Regions from separate parts of the Thermanaerosceptrum fracticalcis genome, predicted to be linked through region 2. Evidence: riboswitches for the same ligand, from Rfam matches in the RefSeq annotation. Region 2 holds a riboswitch; the other holds the start of a gene.
The links. Region 2 has a riboswitch for molybdenum cofactor ahead of BR63_RS07805 (molybdopterin molybdotransferase MoeA). Riboswitches for the same ligand answer to the same signal wherever they lie in the genome.
Positions count from the first base shown of each region.

Region 1 (9,460 bases), 1.7 Mb from region 2:
TTTTAGTCTCCTTGCTTTATACCCTCGTTAGTTCTGCCCCCTTGATAAAAACCAGGATTTCATCCAGGCCCTGGTTCATTTTTTCCGTAGTTACAAAGCGGAAAAGGTCTCCTTTCAATTTCAGCCTTTCCGGTACTGTCCGTATAGTAAAGTCCGCCGGAGTGATTTCCTTTTCCACCTCCGCCCACTCCAGGGGAGTAGAAACCGTAGCCCCGGGTTTTGCCCTTACGGAATAAGGTGCCGGCAAGGTTCTACCCCGCCACAACTGGAGATAATCAAAATAGAGATGTTTCCCCCGCTTCTTCACCATCCGTTCAAGGGTGACCTTGCGGGGATTTTTTTCCGCTATGTAACGGGCAATAAAGGTATTGATGAGCCGGGCTTCCTCATAAGTATACCTGGGCTCAATAGGTATATAGACCTGAAGACCAGTGGCCCCGGAGGTCTTAATGACGCTAAAGAGGCCCAGGGAATCGATAACTTCCCTGGATTTGAGGGCTATTTCTCTCACCAGGTCAAAATTATCCGTATCCATAGGGTCCAGGTCCAGGGTAAGCTCTGTGGGATAGTCGGGTTTAACATACTGGTCGAAGGGGACGTGTATTTCCAGAGAAGCCAGGTTGGCCACCCAGACCAGGGTAGCGATGTCGTTTAAGAGTATCCAGTTCTTATCAGAATAAAAGGCTCGCTCCATCCATTCCGGGGCAAAAGGGGGAATCTCTTTCTGATAAAAGGATTTACCATCAATACCGTCAGGAAATCTGATCATGGTCAAGAGGCGGTTTTGTGTATAGGCCAAAAGATAGGGAGAGACACTTATTAAATAATGAATGTAATCGAGTTTCGTGATACCCGATTCCGGCCACAAGATCTTATGAGGGTTGGAAATAGTGAGTTCTTTGCCCTCGATAGTGATTTGCATGCTCTCCATTTTTCTTCCTCCATGGTGGAAAATTTAAATCCCAAAGAGCAGTCCTTAGCTTACACCTAGTATCCCCCTGGAATCTATCCGTGGTATACATATACTTTCTTCCTTACTCCAAACGTTTTTCCAACTATGAAAAAACACAGGAGGCCGATATGCAGTTACAACCCATTATCCCCTTTGAGCCAATGATAACGGAGCAAATCCCCCGGGGAGAACAATGGATTGCACAGGTTAAGTGGGATGGCGTCCGGGTTCTTACTTATTTCGACGGCCAGGAGGTCCGGCTTTTCAACCGGAAACGAAACGAACGAACCATGCAATTCCCTGAGTTTGTTGAGATTAAACGCTACTTAAAAGCCTCATCAGTTATTCTTGATGGCGAAATCATCGCTCTCCATAACGGGAAGCCCTCTTTTCATGAGGTCATGAGACGGGACGGAATTAGAAAACCGGAAAATGTGGAGAAAGCGCGTAAGGAAACACCTGTAACCTATATGCTCTTTGATGTGGTGTATTACAACGGGGTATGGGTCAAAGACCAGTCATTACAAAAGAGACAGGAGATTTTAATGGACATCATTACCCCGCAGGAAAATGTGCAGTTAGTGGAAAACTTCGCTGACGGCGAGAGTTTATTTACCGCTATCAAAGCTAACGGTATGGAAGGAATCGTCTGTAAAGACCTTAACAGCACATATGCCATTAACGGTAAAGATGGCCGGTGGCAAAAGGTAAAGAATTACAGAGACTTAATAGCTGTAGTGGGAGGTGTAACCCTGCGTGACGGGGTTGTTAATGCCCTCTTATTGGGCTTATACGACCATAAGGGCCAGTTATGGTACATCGGACATGCCGGGACCGGAAAGTTAACTCATACTGAATGGAGAAACCTAACAGCGATAATAAAACCTTTGGCCGTAAAGCAGAGCCCCTTTATTAATCAACCTCAACGAATGAAGGAGGCTGTCTGGCTTAAACCTAAAATCACATTGAGAATTAAATTTACTGAATGGACAAAAGGCAGGGTCTTAAGACAGCCAAGCATCCAGGCTTTTGTTGATGTCTCACCGGAGGAGTGTATGTTTCTACAAACCAATTCCTTTACTCAGGCTATATCATATGGTTTTTGAGTGGTATAAAGTAAAACCGGAAGCCTATGCAATTAATAAGACCATCGGCGAGCTACAAATAAGACAGAGGACTGGTGCCATGATTACGCTAAAGCTAGGGAAAGCCCAACCCTAGCTATTTTTCCTTATATGAAAACTAACGTATGATATACCTTATCACCCAAACTGCCAGCAGAACCCAAATAGCGATAATCACAGTAGCCCCCACCCAGTTCTTAGGTTTTTCGCTTAAACTTCCATTTTAAACGGGTTTGTCAGCTTATTCATTGGTCTTGTGGCAGTGTGGCTGGGAACGGTCATCGCCCAGCTTTTGACCAGATAAAGGAGGAAAAGTTATGGTCAAAATTACAGGACAGGCAAAAAAAAATAAGAACCTATATTGGCGAAGCCAGTAAATATAAAGGCAAACTGCTCTATCATGCCATTGTGATGAAGGCTAAGGAGCTGGGGATGACAGGCACCACTGTTTTACGGGGCATTGAAGGTTTTGGACCCAACACCCGCATCAAAACCACCCGTCTTTTAGATTTATCCAACGATTTGCCTATAGTCATAGAAAACATTGACATCGTTGAATATATAGAAAAACTTTTGCCCTATTTGGACTAAGTAGCAAGCCTGACCCTCCAAAATGCAAAAAACCTCATGATACGATATCTCACTGAAGAGATAAAGAATCATGAGGTTTTTATTTATTATGGATTTAAGTTTGGAACTAGCCCGTTCTTCTTTGGTACAGGGCAGGCTGGTCAGACCGCCTTCTGCCTGGGCTCCTATTTGTGCTAATTCTTCCAGGTGTTCTTTTATTCTGGTTTGCTTATTTTTTCAGCCCCATTCCCATGGCTATTCGCCCGCCTTTTCCAGCCAATCTATAGCTCCTTGGGCCAGCAAGGCAGTTCCCCGCCAGAAAACATCCTCGTCTACATCGAACTTGGCATTATGATGGGGATACACAATATTTTTAGCTTCATTTCCCCCTCCCAGGAAGAAGAAGGTGCCGGGCACTCTTTCCAGGAAAAAGGCCATATCTTCCCCGCCCATGGTGGGATAAGGAATTTCTATGATGTCCTTTTCTCCTACGATCTTCTGGGCCGTCTCCACAAAAGATTTGGTAAATTGCCCATCATTGACCAAGGGAGGATAGCCAAAAATATAATTAAATTCATAATCCCCGCGCATTCCTCTGGTAATGCTAGCGACGATTTCCTCTAAACGCCTGGCAATCTTTTCCCGTTCATCCTGCTTAATGGACCGTACAGTACCTTCGAGTTCAACCTCATCAGGAATAATATTATAGGCTCTGCCGCCATGGATTTTACCTATGGTGACTACTGCCGGGTTTACCGGTTTTACCTCCCTGCTGACAATAGTTTGGAGAGCGCTTAAGACCTGACCCGTGATGACGATAGGGTCAACCCCGGTATCCGGCATGGCCCCATGACAGCCCTTACCCTTGATTTTAATGGAAAATTGGTCAAGACAAGCCATTAGATTCCCATAACTTACCCCTATCTGTCCCGTGCCGATTTCCTTAAAGATAGTACCGATATGTAGTCCCAAAACAGCTTCAACCTTTGGGTTTTCCAGGACTCCGTCATCAATCATGGGTTTGGCCCCCCCGGGTCCTTCTTCACCAGGTTGAAAAATAAGTTTTACATTACCCTTTAGCTGGTCACGATGAGCATTGAGGATTTTGGCAGCCCCAAGGAGCATGGCTGTATGCGCGTCATGGCCGCAAGCATGCATATTGCCATTGGTGGAGGCAAAGGGTAACCCTGTTTCTTCCTTGATGGCTAAACCGTCCATATCAGCTCTTAAAGCTATGGTTTTACCTTCGCCTTGTCCTTTAATTAAACCAACTACACCATGCCCGCCCACATTAGTTTTGTATGCGATACCCATTTCTCCTAATTTTGCAGCCACATAAGCGGCGGTTTGCGGTGTTTCTAAGCCTACTTCCGGGATCTGGTGCAGTTCTCTGCGCCAGCTCACTATTTCATTTTGAAGACTTTTAGCCTCATCTACAATATTAAGCATTACATTCACTCCCTATTTGTAATTTTTTAGGCCTTAAGCTGTTGTACCGGCAGACCTTTTAGCCCTCTCATTTAAGATTTTTGCTACCAGAATGGTACCAAAAACTGACGCGATGATCAGGGCCCACGCAGGTAATTTAGTGGTTAGCCGCAAGATAACAGGAATACCGATACCAACAACCCCTAATTTGGGAAACCTGAAAGCAAACTGGCCAAAGACCGCACCAAAAATAGCGGGAACGGTATAAACCTTAAAAGCATTGGCAACCACAGGGGGGAAGAGTTTTATCAAAGCGGTGCCCACAAAAGCGGCTATGGTAACCCCGATTAAGTTCGTAATAATAGACCCGGCAATTCCCAAGGTTGAAATAACCTCAGCCTCTTTAGTACCGGGCTCTGTTTCCGTGACTTCCAGGGCCATGGAAGCACAGGGTAAACGCAGATTAGAAATATTACCTGCTAAAAAGGACATATAAGTTCCAGCCAGACCTAAAACGGCATAATAAGATACAGGTTCAACTACATAAAATGCCCCAAAAAGAGCGGCAATCATCCCCCAGGCTTTTAAGGCTAAAGCCAGGTCCGGAATCACACCATGGACAAAGTAGAGATAACCTACGGGTAAAAAACTCAAGGCTGCCGTAAGTAACAGAGTAAAAACACCAATTTTTATAACCGGTTGTTTCCATATTTTATTAAATTCCTGATTATTCATAGCGAATTGTCACCTCCGTATAACCTAACTAAAAATAATAGCGCTGAACATCCCTACCAGCATAGCTATACCTAAAGAAAATTCCTTGAGCTTAGGATACTTCTGTGTCACTTTTACCATGACTACCATGGACAAAGCCCCGGCTACTACAGCAATTAACTTACCGCCACCTTGTACCACATCAGCGGAATTTAAATAGCCAAAAACGCCCAACATGGCTGCACCACTCAAGAGCCCTAACCACCTGGGGTCACCACCGCCAATTTTCTCCCTTAAAGACTCTAACTTATGGCTAAATAAGCCTACCAGGAGGAGCCAGCCTATACCATTAACAGCCATAGTCCACCAGGATGTGGCCAGTGCTAGCAAATTATAATTTTTTGAACCAAATTCCACACCTAGAGCTTCCGCACCTACTCTGGCCGCCGTTAATTCGGTAGGAGCTGCTCCAATAATCGATAGTCTGAGCCAACTCATAGGGCCACCGATAACTGACATCATCCCAACCATGACGATAAAGATAGCAATAACAGGACCAATGGCTGTCACGAGACCTGTTCTAAAAGCGATATTACATTTCTCCTTTTTCATACCCAGTTTCTCTGCTGTGGAATAAGCAAGTCTGGTATACAAGATGGCCTGAATGGCTACTACCGAAACAACTAAAGCTGCAATAATCCAAACCCCAAATTCATTAGCAATTTTTAAAATTTCTGGCGACAAAATAAACACCTCCATAGATTAAAATAAAATGGGAGAAAAAAGTTTTAAATTTAGAATTGACCACCCCCAATATTCTTAATTTTGTAGATTATTATTTTTTTCCTGTACGAATTATTTTACAATAAATTAATAGTATTCACAATACATAAGTAACATTTTTTGGTAAATCCGCCACCAATACATTTTCCAGGTCTCTCGGCTACAAAAAAAATAAGCCCCGTAAGAGGGGCTGTACTCACGCTATTTATTTGGCGAAAAACAACTGCTGTCCGTTTACTTTGTAACCGTTGATGATGTCCTTCCCTTCCTGGGAAGTGATAAACTCGATTAGAGCAATAGCCCCATTATGGTTAACCTTAGGATGCCTGGTTGGGTTTACGGCAATAATGCCGTAAGGATTAAGAAGTTCCGGTACACCCTCGACCAGAACTACCAGTTTTAGCTTATCTTTCATACTGGCATATGTTCCCCGGTCGGCCAAAGTATACCCTTGTTTTTCGTCAGTCATAATCAGGGTATCTCCCATACCTTTACCAACAGAAAGATACCATTTTCCTTCAGGCTTTACTCCAGACTTAGTCCACAACTCCAGTTCTTTTTTATGGGTGCCGGAATCATCACCGCGGGAGATAAATTCCGTCTTTTTCATTTCAGCAATTCTCGTTAGAGCTTCCACCACCGGAAGCCCTTTTATTTTAGCCGGGTCGTGTTCCGGTCCTACAATCACAAAGTCATTGTGCATGACATCCCGCCGATTGACCCCAAAGCCGTCAGCCACAAACTTGTCTTCCGCAGCCCTGGAGTGAACCAAAACTACGTCGCAGTCCCCCAGTTCCCCTGTTTTCAGGGCCTGACCCGTCCCCTGGGAAAGGACTTTCACTTGGTACCCCGTCTTCTGTTCAAAGACAGGCAGCAGCTTTTCCAGAAGCCCTGAGTCTTTGGTACTGGTGGTAGTGGATAAGACAATGGTCTTGTTTTCTTCTACGGATTTAGGAGCTTCCTGCTTTGGTGCCGTTTTCCCGCAAGCGACCAGGGAAAAAAGAAGAATGACTGTCAGCAAAACACTAAAAACCTTTTTCACCTTTACTCCTCCTCGTAAATAATGATGTTGCTATGGTCTTTTTTGTTGCCCTTTAAGAGTTTGTCGCTCTTCACATTAAATATGACAACAAAAAAGCCCCTTTTCAGGGAAAGGAGCAGAATTAAGGTACAAAAAAACGCCTTCGAAAGAAGACGTTTAGAACCTTAAAAAGCAATCCACTCTGGATCAGCCTTGCGTTCTCCTTTCCACACGGGAGGCACCACCGTTTCCAGTGACACCCTGTCGGCCTGTACTCCATAGACCCCGTCCCCAGGAATCCAGGCTCGGAGATATGTAGTTTATATAGTTATTGTATTTCATCATGGGAATACTTGTCAATCTCTTACTTGTTTCGCCGAGGTATATTATTCGTATAATTTGATTATGCCGGTATAACCTAAACTAAAGATTATATATAGCCTGACTAGAGTCATTTCTAAAATTTGATTATTCCTTTAATAAAGAATATAATTTTTATTGTGCGTTTTATACCTTAGATTTCTGGAGGTTGCTTTAAAGTGGCATCAGAAAGAATCAGCTCAACTTCTACTACCCTGAATCACTGGATGGATTTCCGTTTTAAGCTGTTCCTGGAAGGAATCCTCATCGGTTTTATCGCTGGCTTTGTGATCGTCTTTTACCGGCTCCTACTGGAAAAGGCCGATCTATTCCGTGAAATAGTATACACTAACTTAAAATCAAGTTGGTGACTACCTGATAGTCTTAACCAACGAGGATAAAGAGGTAACCGCCAAAAAAGTTTATCGTTATTAGCCGGAGAATGTAATATTTAAAGGGTTGAGAAATCTCAACCCTTTTTTCATAACCTTCTTAGGACCATCTCCACTCCTTTTGCCCATTCTAATAACCGCTCATCGGCCATAAAAGGAGCGGTAAATTGTAAGCCAAGTGGTAAATTGCTCTCACTCATCCCTGCAGGCAATGTAATTGTGGGCATACCAGCATAAGTCCAGGGTAGATTCATAATGGGATCGCCCGTAGCACTAATACCCTGGGGGGCCGAACCAACGGCAGCAGGACTGAGCCAAAGGTCTATACCGTGTTCAGCCATTAATGCTTCTAATTCTTCCCGCAAAGCAAGTCGTCCGGCGCGGGCTCTCTTCAGTTCTTCTTCCTCAACTTCTTTACCGGTTAAAATAGCGTCCTTTGTTTGAGGGCGATAAAGGTCTTCATATCTGGCAAACCATTCCTCATGAATCTGGGCCAGTTCGGCAAAAGCCATCCGCCTGTGCAGCAGGTTGATCTCCTTAATATTTTCGAAAGCAGGTACCCTCTTAATCTCATAACCTCCCTTTACCAACATCTTCAATTGAGCCTCAAAAGCCTTAAGCCCCTCCTCACTGGCTTGAGCCAGATAAGAACCTTCCGGCACCCCCAGTACCGGCAATTTTGCAATCTCTTCCCCTGGAGCGGCAGGCTCCCAGTCGTAACACAAAATCGAAGCTGCCAGGTTCATCCCCTCTACATCCTGGGTAAAAAGACCCACATGGTCGAGGGAAGGCGAAAAGTAAATGAGCCCTTCACTGGGAATCCTGTCGTAGCTGGGCTTAAAACCCACTATGCCACAGAAAGCAGCGGGACGGATAACCGAGCCAATGGTCTGGGTACCCAGAGCCAGGGGACAAAAACCTGCAGCCACAGCGGCTGCCGAACCACTGCTGGATCCCCCCGGAGTGTGCTCCGGATTATAGGGGTTGCGGGTAGGTCCTGGCGCAAAGAAGGCGAACTCAGTGGTTACAGTTTTTCCCAGGATTAAAGCCCCGGCTTCCCGCAGTCTTTTAACACACTCTGCCTCCGGACCCTCAAACAGTTCCGGAGGGAGCTGGGCACCGGCCCTGGTAGGAAACCCTTTGGTACGGAAAATATCCTTAACGCCCACTAACACCCCGTAGAGGGGAGGCCTTTTATTGGAGTCGGGATACATGTTTTGCAAAGCTTCAGCCTCCTTTAAAAGGCGACTTCGCCGGTCGGGTTCGGGGATCAGGGCCTGAATATGGGGCTCAATGACTTCAATGCGGTCACAAATCTCGTTAACATACTTAAGAAGGTCAAGCTGTCCACTTCTTAATTCAGCCACAGTCCCGGGGAGAGAAGCAGGGGAAATATACATACAGAGTCCTCCTTGTTATCTTTAATAACTATATAATACAGTAATCTTATCCCTTTTACTTCTACACACAAGGTCGTCTTCCTCCCAAATACTAATTTATTCCTTTTACTAACGTCATTATGTGCGAACAAATATAATGCCAACCCCATTAACTGTATAAGGAAATTATGGAGTTATATCAACAACTGTGGCATCAGTTAAAAAGAAATGGAAACAAAAAGGATTTGCTGCCGGTGTCAATCGGGAAATAATTGAACAGGGAGCACAAATGTTAGGCATGGATTTAGATTATATAATTGAAGAAACAATAAACAGGGATGCAAAAAGTAGCGGAGGAAATCGGTTTAAAAGGAAATATATAAATTAAAAATAACCCATTGGGATTTAAGAATCCAATGGGTTATTTTCTTTCCCTATTCCACCTACCCATACCTGAACTGGACCCCAAAGGTTCCCCGGGGATAATTCCACTGGATGGCCCCTTGCTTTTGACAAACCACCCGACAGGTCCCACATTCCAGGCATCCCGCATAATCAAAGGTCATTTCTCCCGCTTCGTTTAAGTTGTATAAAAGGGCAGGACAGGCATAAAGACAGGGCTTTTCCGTACAGGTGCGGCAGATTTCTTTGTTTATAGTGATATGGGCTTCATCATCGTCCACATTGAATTTGTTGAAACCCAGGCGTTCTTCGATGGAGAGTTTCTTCATAGGGCC
Region 1 is NZ_CP045798.1:3,545,256-3,554,715, reverse strand. It holds gene ligD (non-homologous end-joining DNA ligase) at 17-931, opposite strand; gene BR63_RS17995 (ATP-dependent DNA ligase) at 1,081-2,058, shown strand; gene BR63_RS19680 (DUF190 domain-containing protein) at 2,341-2,667, shown strand; gene BR63_RS17985 (M20 metallopeptidase family protein) at 2,902-4,095, opposite strand; gene BR63_RS17980 (hypothetical protein) at 4,129-4,809, opposite strand; gene BR63_RS17975 (DUF5058 family protein) at 4,834-5,532, opposite strand; gene BR63_RS17970 (ABC transporter substrate-binding protein) at 5,777-6,613, opposite strand; molybdenum cofactor riboswitch at 6,797-6,915, opposite strand; gene BR63_RS17965 (hypothetical protein) at 7,132-7,323, shown strand; gene BR63_RS17960 (amidase) at 7,434-8,744, opposite strand; partial or broken gene BR63_RS17955 (hydrolase) at 8,929-9,106, shown strand; gene BR63_RS17950 (ferredoxin family protein) at 9,167-9,454, opposite strand; gene BR63_RS17945 (FAD-dependent oxidoreductase) at 9,451-9,460, opposite strand, start outside.
Region 1: another riboswitch for molybdenum cofactor. It lies ahead of BR63_RS17970 (ABC transporter substrate-binding protein); the one in region 2 lies ahead of BR63_RS07805 (molybdopterin molybdotransferase MoeA).

Region 2 (9,460 bases):
GCCTCTAACTTCTATAGACTCCAGAGGCAAGCCCAGGGTGCTGGCCCTTTCTTTGACGGCCTGGAGAGAAAGATATTTTCCCTCCCAGGCGATATCATGGGCATCTATGGGCATGTATTCAATAAATCTCACGTGCAGGGGGTATTCCAGGGTTAAACGGAGAAAATCGTCAATTTCCTCATCGTTAATCCCTTTCATAAGCACTACATTTATTTTTACGGGGGTCAACCGGTAATGAAGGGCTGCTTTAATGCCGGCCAGGGCTTTATTAAGATCCCCACCCCTGGTGACCTGGCTGTAAGTCTCAGGCTTTAAGGAATCAAGACTTACATTGACACGTTTTAGACCGGCCTCTTTTAAGGCAAGAGCCTTCTCTTCCAGGAGGAGGCCGTTGGTCGTCATGGCTATATCCTCGATACCGGGAGTTTCCGCAATCTTTTTGATGAGGTATTCTATACCTTTGCGCACCAGGGGTTCCCCCCCGGTAATCCGGATTTTTTTTACACCCACTTCGGCCGCTGCTCTTACTATTTTAAGAATCTCCTCATAGCTTAGAATCTGCCGGTGCTCAAGGAGTTTGACCCCTTCCGGTCCCATGCAGTAAACACAGCGCAGGTTACAGCGGTCCGTTACGGAAATCCGGAGATAATCATGCCTTCGCCCGTACCTGTCTTCCAATAACTTCATCATTTACATACCCCCACCTATATTTCCCCCGAAATAAACTTGCGTGTCTTTTCCGACTGTGGCTGAGTAAAGAGTAAATCGGTAGTTCCCGCTTCAATCAATCTTCCTTCACTTAAAAAGAGCGTGATATCGGCCAGCCGTTTGGCCTGGAACATATCATGGGTAACCACAATGGCCGCCATCCCCTCCGCCCGGCAGATTTCCTTAAGGATATTTTCCAAAAGACCTGTATGCCCCGGATCCAGATTGGCTGCCGGTTCATCCAGGACCAGGAGGCGGGGCCGGGGGGCTATGGCCCTGGCCAGGGCTACCCGGGCTCCTTCCCCACCTGACAGGGCCTCTGCGTATTTATGCTTATACTCCCTAAGACGGAATTTATCGAGAAGATATTCTAGCCTCTCGTTCTGTTCTCTTTGGGGCCACTTCCTGATTTTTAAACCGTAGAGCAGGTTTTCTTTGACCGTGGTTTGGAAAAGGTAAGGCTTCTGCCACATGCAGGTGATTTCAGGTATAGGCTGGGTTAAGAGTTTCTTCTCCCACCAAATCTCACCTGCCCGGGGCTTTTCCATAGCGGTAAGTACCCGGAGGAGTGTACTTTTTCCTGCACCGTTGGGTCCGATAATCCCGTAAATCCTACCCTCTGTAAAAGTAAAATTAATCTCCTTTAACACCCAGTGTTGGCCGTAGCACTGGGAAATATCTTTTATTTCCAGCATCCTCCTCACCTCCGGTACTGCCAGGCATACAACAGGCTGTTCACGATAAAAGACAGCAGTAGAAGAACCAGCCCTAAAGCAATGGCCAGGGAAAAGTTGCCCCGGCGGGTCTCCAGGACAATGGCGGTGGTTAGGACCTGGGTATAGCCTTTAATATCTCCTCCCACCAGCATCACTGCGCCTACCTCGGCAATGACCCGGCCAAAAGCCGTGACCAGGGCAGTGACCAGCGCTACCTTTAATTCCGTAACCAGGGTCAATAACGCCTGCCTGGGGCTGGCCCCTAAACCACGGGCTGTCATGAGCACCATCTCGGCTTTTCCCGCTACTGCCAAAATCGTTAATCCCACCACAATAGGAAAAGCCAGGATAAACTGGGCTAAAATCATGGCTAACGGTGTGAAAAGGATATAAAAGTAAGGTGCTATGGGGCCGCTGCGTGAGAGTAAAAGAAAGACCAGGAGGCCCACAAAGACAGGCGGGAGGCCCATAGCCACGTACAATATTTTAAGAATGATACTTTTTCCGCGAAAATTCCTAAGACCTAAGAACAGCCCCACCGGTATGCCAAAGATACCGGCCAGGACAACCGCTGTGATGGATATATAAAGAGACCGGCCAATAACCTGATAAAGCTCCCTATCTCCCGAAAAAATAAGTTCTAATGCTTTGTATAAAGCTTCTCCCAGCAAATTCATCTACCTTTCCCTGGGGGACAGGGCATTACACATACCCGTACATGACTTTTCCCGCGTCTCGCATGCTGTATCCACCCAGTGTTTCTACTTCTTGTTGAAAAACGGGATCTTTGATCACCTGTAACAAAGTCTGTCCCAGGGAAGAATGATAAAAATCCCTGGTCATCAACAGGTCATAACGTTCTTCACCCACGGGAACGAAATCCAGGTGATAGGCCCGGGCCGCAGAGAGAATACCCAATCCCACCTGAGCCGTTCCCGCAGCCACTGCGGCGGCTACATTCAAGTGGGAATACTCTTCACGGTGGTAACCCAGTATTTCACTAGTGCTTATGCCTTCTTGCTGCAATAGATAATCGAAAAGCAGGCGGGTTCCCGCACCCTTCTGCCTGTTGATAAAGAGAGCCCTGGTCCTTACAATATCTCTAACATTCCGGATATCCAAGGGGTTACCCGGGGAAACCATCCACCCTTGCATCCTGTACACCAGGTTTACCAGGATAACATTTTCTCCCCCTAAATACTTTTCTAAATAGGGAATATTGTACTCCCCTGTCTGGCTGTCGAAGAGGTGGACTCCGGCCAGATGAGCTTCACCTTTCTTGATTGCCATCATTCCCCCCATACTGCCTACATGGGAGGAAGATAAAAAGAGCCTGGGATCAATACGCCTTAAAGCGGTAGCTAAAAGATCAAGGGTTAAATCATGGCTGCCTACAGCCACCAGGGTGTTTTTTAATTCCTGTTCCGGGCGCAGGAGCTCTATTTCCACTTCTTCTCCCTGCTCATAACCCAGGGATTCCGCCGGTATGGTAAGCAACCCATGGGCTTTCACCAGGGACATGGTTACTCCCGCCCCACGGTTCAGGGGATTGGCCACATAATTACCATTGATAAATCCCACCGTCATGCGGACGAATTCTTCGCTGCCCATCTCGGAAACAATGCGGCGCCCCAGTTTGGCTTTGAGCCGGGGACGTTGGGGTTCAGCCAGGTGCAGGTATTTATAAATGAGGGGTTTGACAAACCAGTCTAAAGCCAGATAAGCGGAAACGGGATACCCCGGTAAACCGATGACAGGCTTTCCTTCTATAATGCCAAGGATAGTTGGCTTACCGGGACGCGTGGCAATGCCGTGCACCAGAACCTCTCCCATTGACTCAATGACATGGACGGTAAAATCTTCCCGGCCGGCGGAAGACCCCGCGTTAATGATAACCACATCGGAGTGGGGCAAAGCCTCCTCTACAGCCTGTTTTAAATTCCGGAGCTTATCTCTCACTATTTCATGGAGGTAAGGTTCGGCTCCCCACTGCCTGAGATAATTGGCTATGACGGTACCGTTAAACTCAATAATCTCTCCAACTTTGGCCCTGGTGCCCGGTGTTACCAGTTCATCCCCGGTAGGTATAATGGTCACCTTGGGTTTGGCTAAAACTTTTATTTGTTCTTTACCACCTGCCAGAATAGCCCCTAAATCGGGGGGAGTCAAATAATGAAAAGCAGGTACAATAATTTCTCCCGCCACCACATCCTCACCTACAGGGCGCACATGCTGCCAGGGAGCGGCGGGAGCCATGATTTCCACCTGGTTTTCTCCGATAGGCTGGACATCCTCTATCTTGATGACGGCATCAAAACCTTCGGGTATGGGGTCTCCCGTATCCACCACCAGATAATTTTTCCCTTCGGTAAGGACAAGAGGATTCTGGTCATTAGCCCCATAAGTCTCCTGGGCCTTTACCGTAATCCCGTCCATGGCCGAGGCAGGATAAGAGGGCATGGAGCATTCAGCAAAAAGCGCCTCAGCTGTGACCCGGCCTAAGGCGGCAGTAACGGGTATCGTTTCTTTCTTAGGCGTAAAATCAACCTTTTCCAGGAGTATCTGTTTTGCCTGGCTCCGTAGTGTATTGTTTAAATAGATTTTCCGCACATCTTCCACCACCTATTCCCATAAAATGACGTCTACCTCGGAACCGGCCAGGACGCCCTCACTCTGAGCCGGGACAATCACAAGCCCCTGAGCATCGGCTAAAGTCCGTAAGAGCCCAGAACGGCCAAAAACGGGCGTGGCTTCTGTCACATTATCTTTTTTACTGAGTTTAACTCGCACAAAGTCCGTTCTTCCCGTACGTGAGGGTATATTTTTGCTTAAGCGCGCTTTCACCGTGGCTAAGAATTCCTGTTCCTCTCTGCCTAATAACCTGTCAATAATGGCTGTACCGAACAAGGCAAAAATATTTAAAGCGGAAACGGGATGCCCAGGAAGACCCAGGACGGGTTTCTCCCGGCACTTGGCCAGAAGTGTCGGTTTTCCCGGCTGTATGGCTACCCCTTCCACCAAAAGACCCGGTTTGCCCAGTTCCTCCAGCACCTGGGCAGTAAAATCCCTGGTGCCCACGGAACTTCCTCCGGAAAGAACGAGAAAATCTACCTGCTCTAGTAATTCTTCCACCCCGGATTTAAAAATCTCATAGGAATCCTGCAGAATACCTCCGTAGATAATTTCCGCACCTTTTTGCCGGGCCAGTTCACCTACAGCTAAAGCATTACTGTCCCGGACTTGCCCGGGCGGCAGTGAAGCCGTCGTATAGGGAACGATTTCATCACCCGTGGAGAGGATGCCTACCCTGGGTTTTACTGTCACCTGAAGGTCTGTGATGCCCAGGGATGCAAGTACCCCGATTTCCGGAGCACGCAGCAGGCGTCCCTTTTTCAAGATTACTTCCCCCCGGCTGATATCTTCTCCCCGCCTGATGATGTTTTCTCCCGGAGCCACTTGCCGGTAACAATTGACGATATCCCCCAAAACCTCCGTATCTTCCAGCATGACCACTGCATCTGCACCCTCAGGGATCATCCCCCCGGTGGGTACATAGATGCAGGCTCCCAGGGGGAGGTGAGGCGCTGCTTCACCCATCCGTACCTCACCTCCAAGGTTGAGCAAGGCCGGCATGGCTTCACCGGCGCCAAAACTGTCGCAAGCCCTCAGCGCATAGCCATCTACTGTGGAACGGTCAAAACCGGGCACATCTTCCGGGGCAATCACATCGCTGCCCACGACACGCTGCCCTGCATGTTTAATCTCTACGGTTTCCCCACCTAAAGAGGAAAAATTTTCCCTGATAATTCTTAGTACATCTTCCGGTGAAGTAACTTGCAAAAGGCGCACATTATCACCTCAATAAAAATAATTGCCAGCATTTTCCCTCCCTCGGAAAGATGCCGGCAGTGAAATCACTATGAAGCAAATCTCCTTTCCAAACACGGGAGGCAGCAGAATTTCTCCTGGTACCCATTGACTCAAATACCATAGTTTCCCTTAGGTATTGTGAGTTCGGAGTTATCTTTTATTCTCTTTGTGAAAAATTTAGTGGCTGCAGATAGGACATTGAGGATTACGAGCTAAAGTAATGGTCTCAAACCTTGTTTCCAGGGCATCGAAAATTAGAAGTCTCCCTGCCAAAGGTGTGCCAATTCCCAGGATGAGTTTGATGGCTTCCTGGGCCTGCAGTACCCCAATCACTCCGGGCATTACACCCATAAGCCCTATAGGTCTCTTCTCCCGGAGATTTACGTCGGGATAAAGGCACTGGTAACAAGGTCCCTGGGGAGGACGAAAAGTGGTGATAAGCCCGGCAAAATCTTTAACGCCGCCTTCAATCCAGGGTTTTTCCAGGGCGAAACAGACCTCATTGATTACCCGGCGAGTTTCTAAATTGTCAACAGCGGCAATGACAAGATCATACTGGGGAATGATTTCCCGGGCAGTATGGGGATCAAAAAGCATTTGATAGGTGTTTATTTTAAGCTGGGAGTTAAAGGCCTCTAGTTTCTCTCGGGCCGAAATAACCTTAGGCCTGGATAAGTCTTTTTCCCAGTGAATAATCTGGCGATTAAGGTTAGTTATCTCTACGGTATCACTGTCTACCAATCCCAGGGTCCCTACTCCTGCCGCCGCCAGATAATATAAAACTGGGGAGCCCAATCCGCCTGTTCCTACGACCAGGACCTTGGCCGACAACAGTTTTCTTTGACCATCTTCGCCTACCTGGGGAAGAATCAACTGCCGCTCGTAACGCAAAAATTCTTTTGGATACTCAGTCATGCTTATTCCCCCAAACTAGCTTTTTAAAGGTATTCCACGTCCATAAGAAAAATCCTGCTAATCCTATCCCAGTTGTAACGTTTTAACAGGTATAAGAGGGGCAGCCCCAAAAAGTAACAGGCCAAGAGCTATCCGATACCCACATATAACATACATCTTGTTTGGGTCATCGGTTCACCTAATCATCTCAATCACTGACAGTTGACTATTCTTCTTTTAATATTTTTTCAAACTTCAAAGAGACTTCGCTATAACCTAATTTTCGATAAAATTCGTGGGCCCTGACCCTTCTTTTGTTACTATTGAGCTGGATACTAAGACAATTTCTTATTAGGGCAATTTCCTCCACCTTGGCCATAAGCATTTTTCCAATACCCAGCGAGCGCAAGCCTTCTTTTACCACCATGCTGCCGATGTAAGCCACTGGCCTGGCTTTATGCAGATAATATTTTATGTTAAAGCTGACCAGCCCCACTATTTCCCCCTGGTATATGGCCAGATACACATAATAATCGGGATTTTCTATCATGTACCGGAGAACATCTCTTTCTTCTTCCCTGGTCATGGTATATCCCAGTTCGCCAACCAGTATAATGATTGCCTCAATATCGCCTAACTCTGCTTCTCTTATCTCCACCATTCTCTACACCGTCCTTAATTGAAACAAAAGTACATAATAGACTCCTGCTATAAAGAAACAGAAGGATATTTCCTTCTGTTTAGATAACACAAGTATAATATTACCACTTTACGACCATTTCTCCAACTAGTTATGAGCGGAGTTGGTTACGGTCACCACCATACTTACTTCTCCCTCTTTATCCGCTGTGTTAAACATGGTCATCAGACTGCGCCATACAGCACCTTCCTCACCATGCAGGTGGGTAGACATAGAGCCAACCTCATATTCTACTCCGCTGGTTTTAATAGCTTCCAGGGAATCATTAATAATCTCCGAGGCCTTATTGGTTTTTTGCGGGTATAAGGATACTTCGGCACATATTTTCATGTTTTTACCTCCTCGTATGCTTTTACATCAGTATTGTTTGGTAATTCCCTTTTTTTCTATACATCATAAGTAAGGCAAAAAAGAAAAATCCCGGGGGGAGAATTTCTCTGCATCCGGTGGAAGGACTAACCAGACTCTTTTATCCCGGGATTTTTTTGGACACTATTTAACTTTAACTCAATTTACCTTAAATATGCATTTAGTTATCCCGGCATAGAAAAAAACTCCTCATAATCACCCGGGAAGAAGAAATAATAATGCTAGGGAGGTGAAATTAATGCAAAAGAACACTACGGGCTGGATTGTTACAGGAGTAGGTGCTGCTGTAACCGGAGTCGGGGCTTTAGTTGGGGGAAGTCTGGGTGCAGGCATAGCAGGTTTCGGCCTGGCCCATGTTGTGCTCGGAGTTTTAGACAATTTTAGACCCACGGTTCGCCGCTAGTTTGTGGATTTTGCATTAATATCTTCCTTTGTTAAAAGCCGTCCCCCGGGGACGGCCTTCACTTTTTTATGTTTATGAACATAATAATTCGCTAAAACTAATTTTCATACCCACTTTGCCCTCTTTAAACTTGGGATCAAAAACCTGGTACAATCGAGACATAGCGTGAAACCCTGTGCAGTGTAGTGGTATGACATATTCTATACCACTTTCCCGGATAATATTTATATTATTCTCAATCACAGCGGGTTTGGCCTCCGCAAGGTGCATACCTCCCAGGACAGCAAAAATCCTCTGTCCACCCGCCAGTCTTTGGGCATAGGCCAGGGTATTGGCTAGCCCTGCGTGTGTACAGCCTAAAATCAAAACCGGGCCCTGTTTTGTCAAGACTAAAATAAACTGGTCATCGGCGAGGGAGTCCTTAAGCCATTCCTCCTTACCGGGAACCAGGAAATTAGGATATTCCACAGGGGAAAGGCGCGGTATCTCTCCAGACAAGATCACCCCTGGATAGAGTTCAGTGGGACCTCGGGAAAAGGTAAAACTGGCCCCCTGTTCTTCCAATTCTTTTTGGGAAAAAGGCAGGCCACAATCACGCATCACTTCTTTTTCGCGAACATAGCGTGTGATAAAAACATCGGGGTGGGCGTAAACAACAGGATGACAGCCCCCTTTAAGCAGGGAAAGTAATCCTCCCGTATGGTCGTAATGACCATGGCTCAGGGCGACTTTTTTTATTTGAGCCAGATCAATGTTAAGTTTCGCTGCATTATGATTCAGTACCAACCCTTGTCCGGTATCAAAGAGAAGCTGTTCCCCATCACATTCCACCAGTAAAGATAAGCCGTGCTCAGCTAGAAGACCTTTCCCCCCCGCCTTATTATCGGCAAGAATTTGCACTATAAGGTTGTCTACCATTTTCTCCCTCCATTCCATAAATCATTATTACAGGAAATAATTAACCCCAGCGATGTTCTAATACCACCCCATCAATTAGAGAATGCTGCCGGTGGTAAACTGTAATCATTTCCTTAATGGGATAAAAAAGAGGCTGGGGCAGCTGGTCTAAGGAGAACCATGCCCATTCTGTAATTTCCAGGGGTGATTTCACTTGAGGTTCACCAGAAATGCCATGGGCCAGAAGGCTAAAGGTTAAATAGTGTGATGTGGGTAAAATAACATTATGTACTGATAAAACACGAATCTCCCGGGCAGTAAGACCGCTTTCTTCCTCTAGCTCCCGCAAGCCGCATTCCCGTATGGCTTCTCCATACTCCAGCCTCCCCATGGGGACGCACCAGTACCCTCCTCCTACCAAATCAGGATGCCTTTTCCCCAAGAGGACTTTCCCCTTTTCAATAACAAGCACGCCAACAGCTACCCCAGGTTTCATTTTTCCTCCAAAAACATGTGTTATTACTATAAAATTTGATTACCTTTAGTTCATTATAACACCTCTTTACTCTTTTTCCGGTAATTTAATCGCAAAAAAGGAGTAAGTCCTCCGGGAACCTACTCCTTTTTCCTTTATACCATTAATTCAGTTTCGAGAATCTCCCCGCGTACCCCAATTTTTACACGCTGTACAGGGATCTTTTTATCGGAACGCTTTACTGCCTCCTGTACCAGGCGCACCATGCCATAACAGCAGGGCACTTCCATATGGGTAACAGTAATACTCTTTAGGTTATTGTGCTTAATGATAGCCGTCAGTTTTTCCAAATAATGTTCTACATTATCCAGTTTCGGACAGCCCATGGCTACTGTTTTGCCTTTGAGGAATTTACGGTGAAAATCGGC
Region 2 is NZ_CP045798.1:1,489,097-1,498,556, forward strand. It holds gene moaA (GTP 3',8-cyclase MoaA) at 1-690, opposite strand, end outside; gene BR63_RS07790 (ATP-binding cassette domain-containing protein) at 705-1,403, opposite strand; gene BR63_RS07795 (ABC transporter permease) at 1,409-2,101, opposite strand; gene BR63_RS07800 (molybdopterin biosynthesis protein) at 2,127-4,034, opposite strand; gene BR63_RS07805 (molybdopterin molybdotransferase MoeA) at 4,047-5,273, opposite strand; molybdenum cofactor riboswitch at 5,339-5,456, opposite strand; gene BR63_RS07810 (HesA/MoeB/ThiF family protein) at 5,472-6,209, opposite strand; gene BR63_RS07815 (GNAT family N-acetyltransferase) at 6,415-6,849, opposite strand; gene BR63_RS07820 (YkoF family thiamine/hydroxymethylpyrimidine-binding protein) at 6,976-7,218, opposite strand; gene BR63_RS07825 (hypothetical protein) at 7,496-7,660, shown strand; gene BR63_RS07830 (MBL fold metallo-hydrolase) at 7,733-8,578, opposite strand; gene BR63_RS07835 (nucleotide triphosphate diphosphatase NUDT15) at 8,619-9,053, opposite strand; gene BR63_RS07840 (ATP-binding protein) at 9,188-9,460, opposite strand, start outside.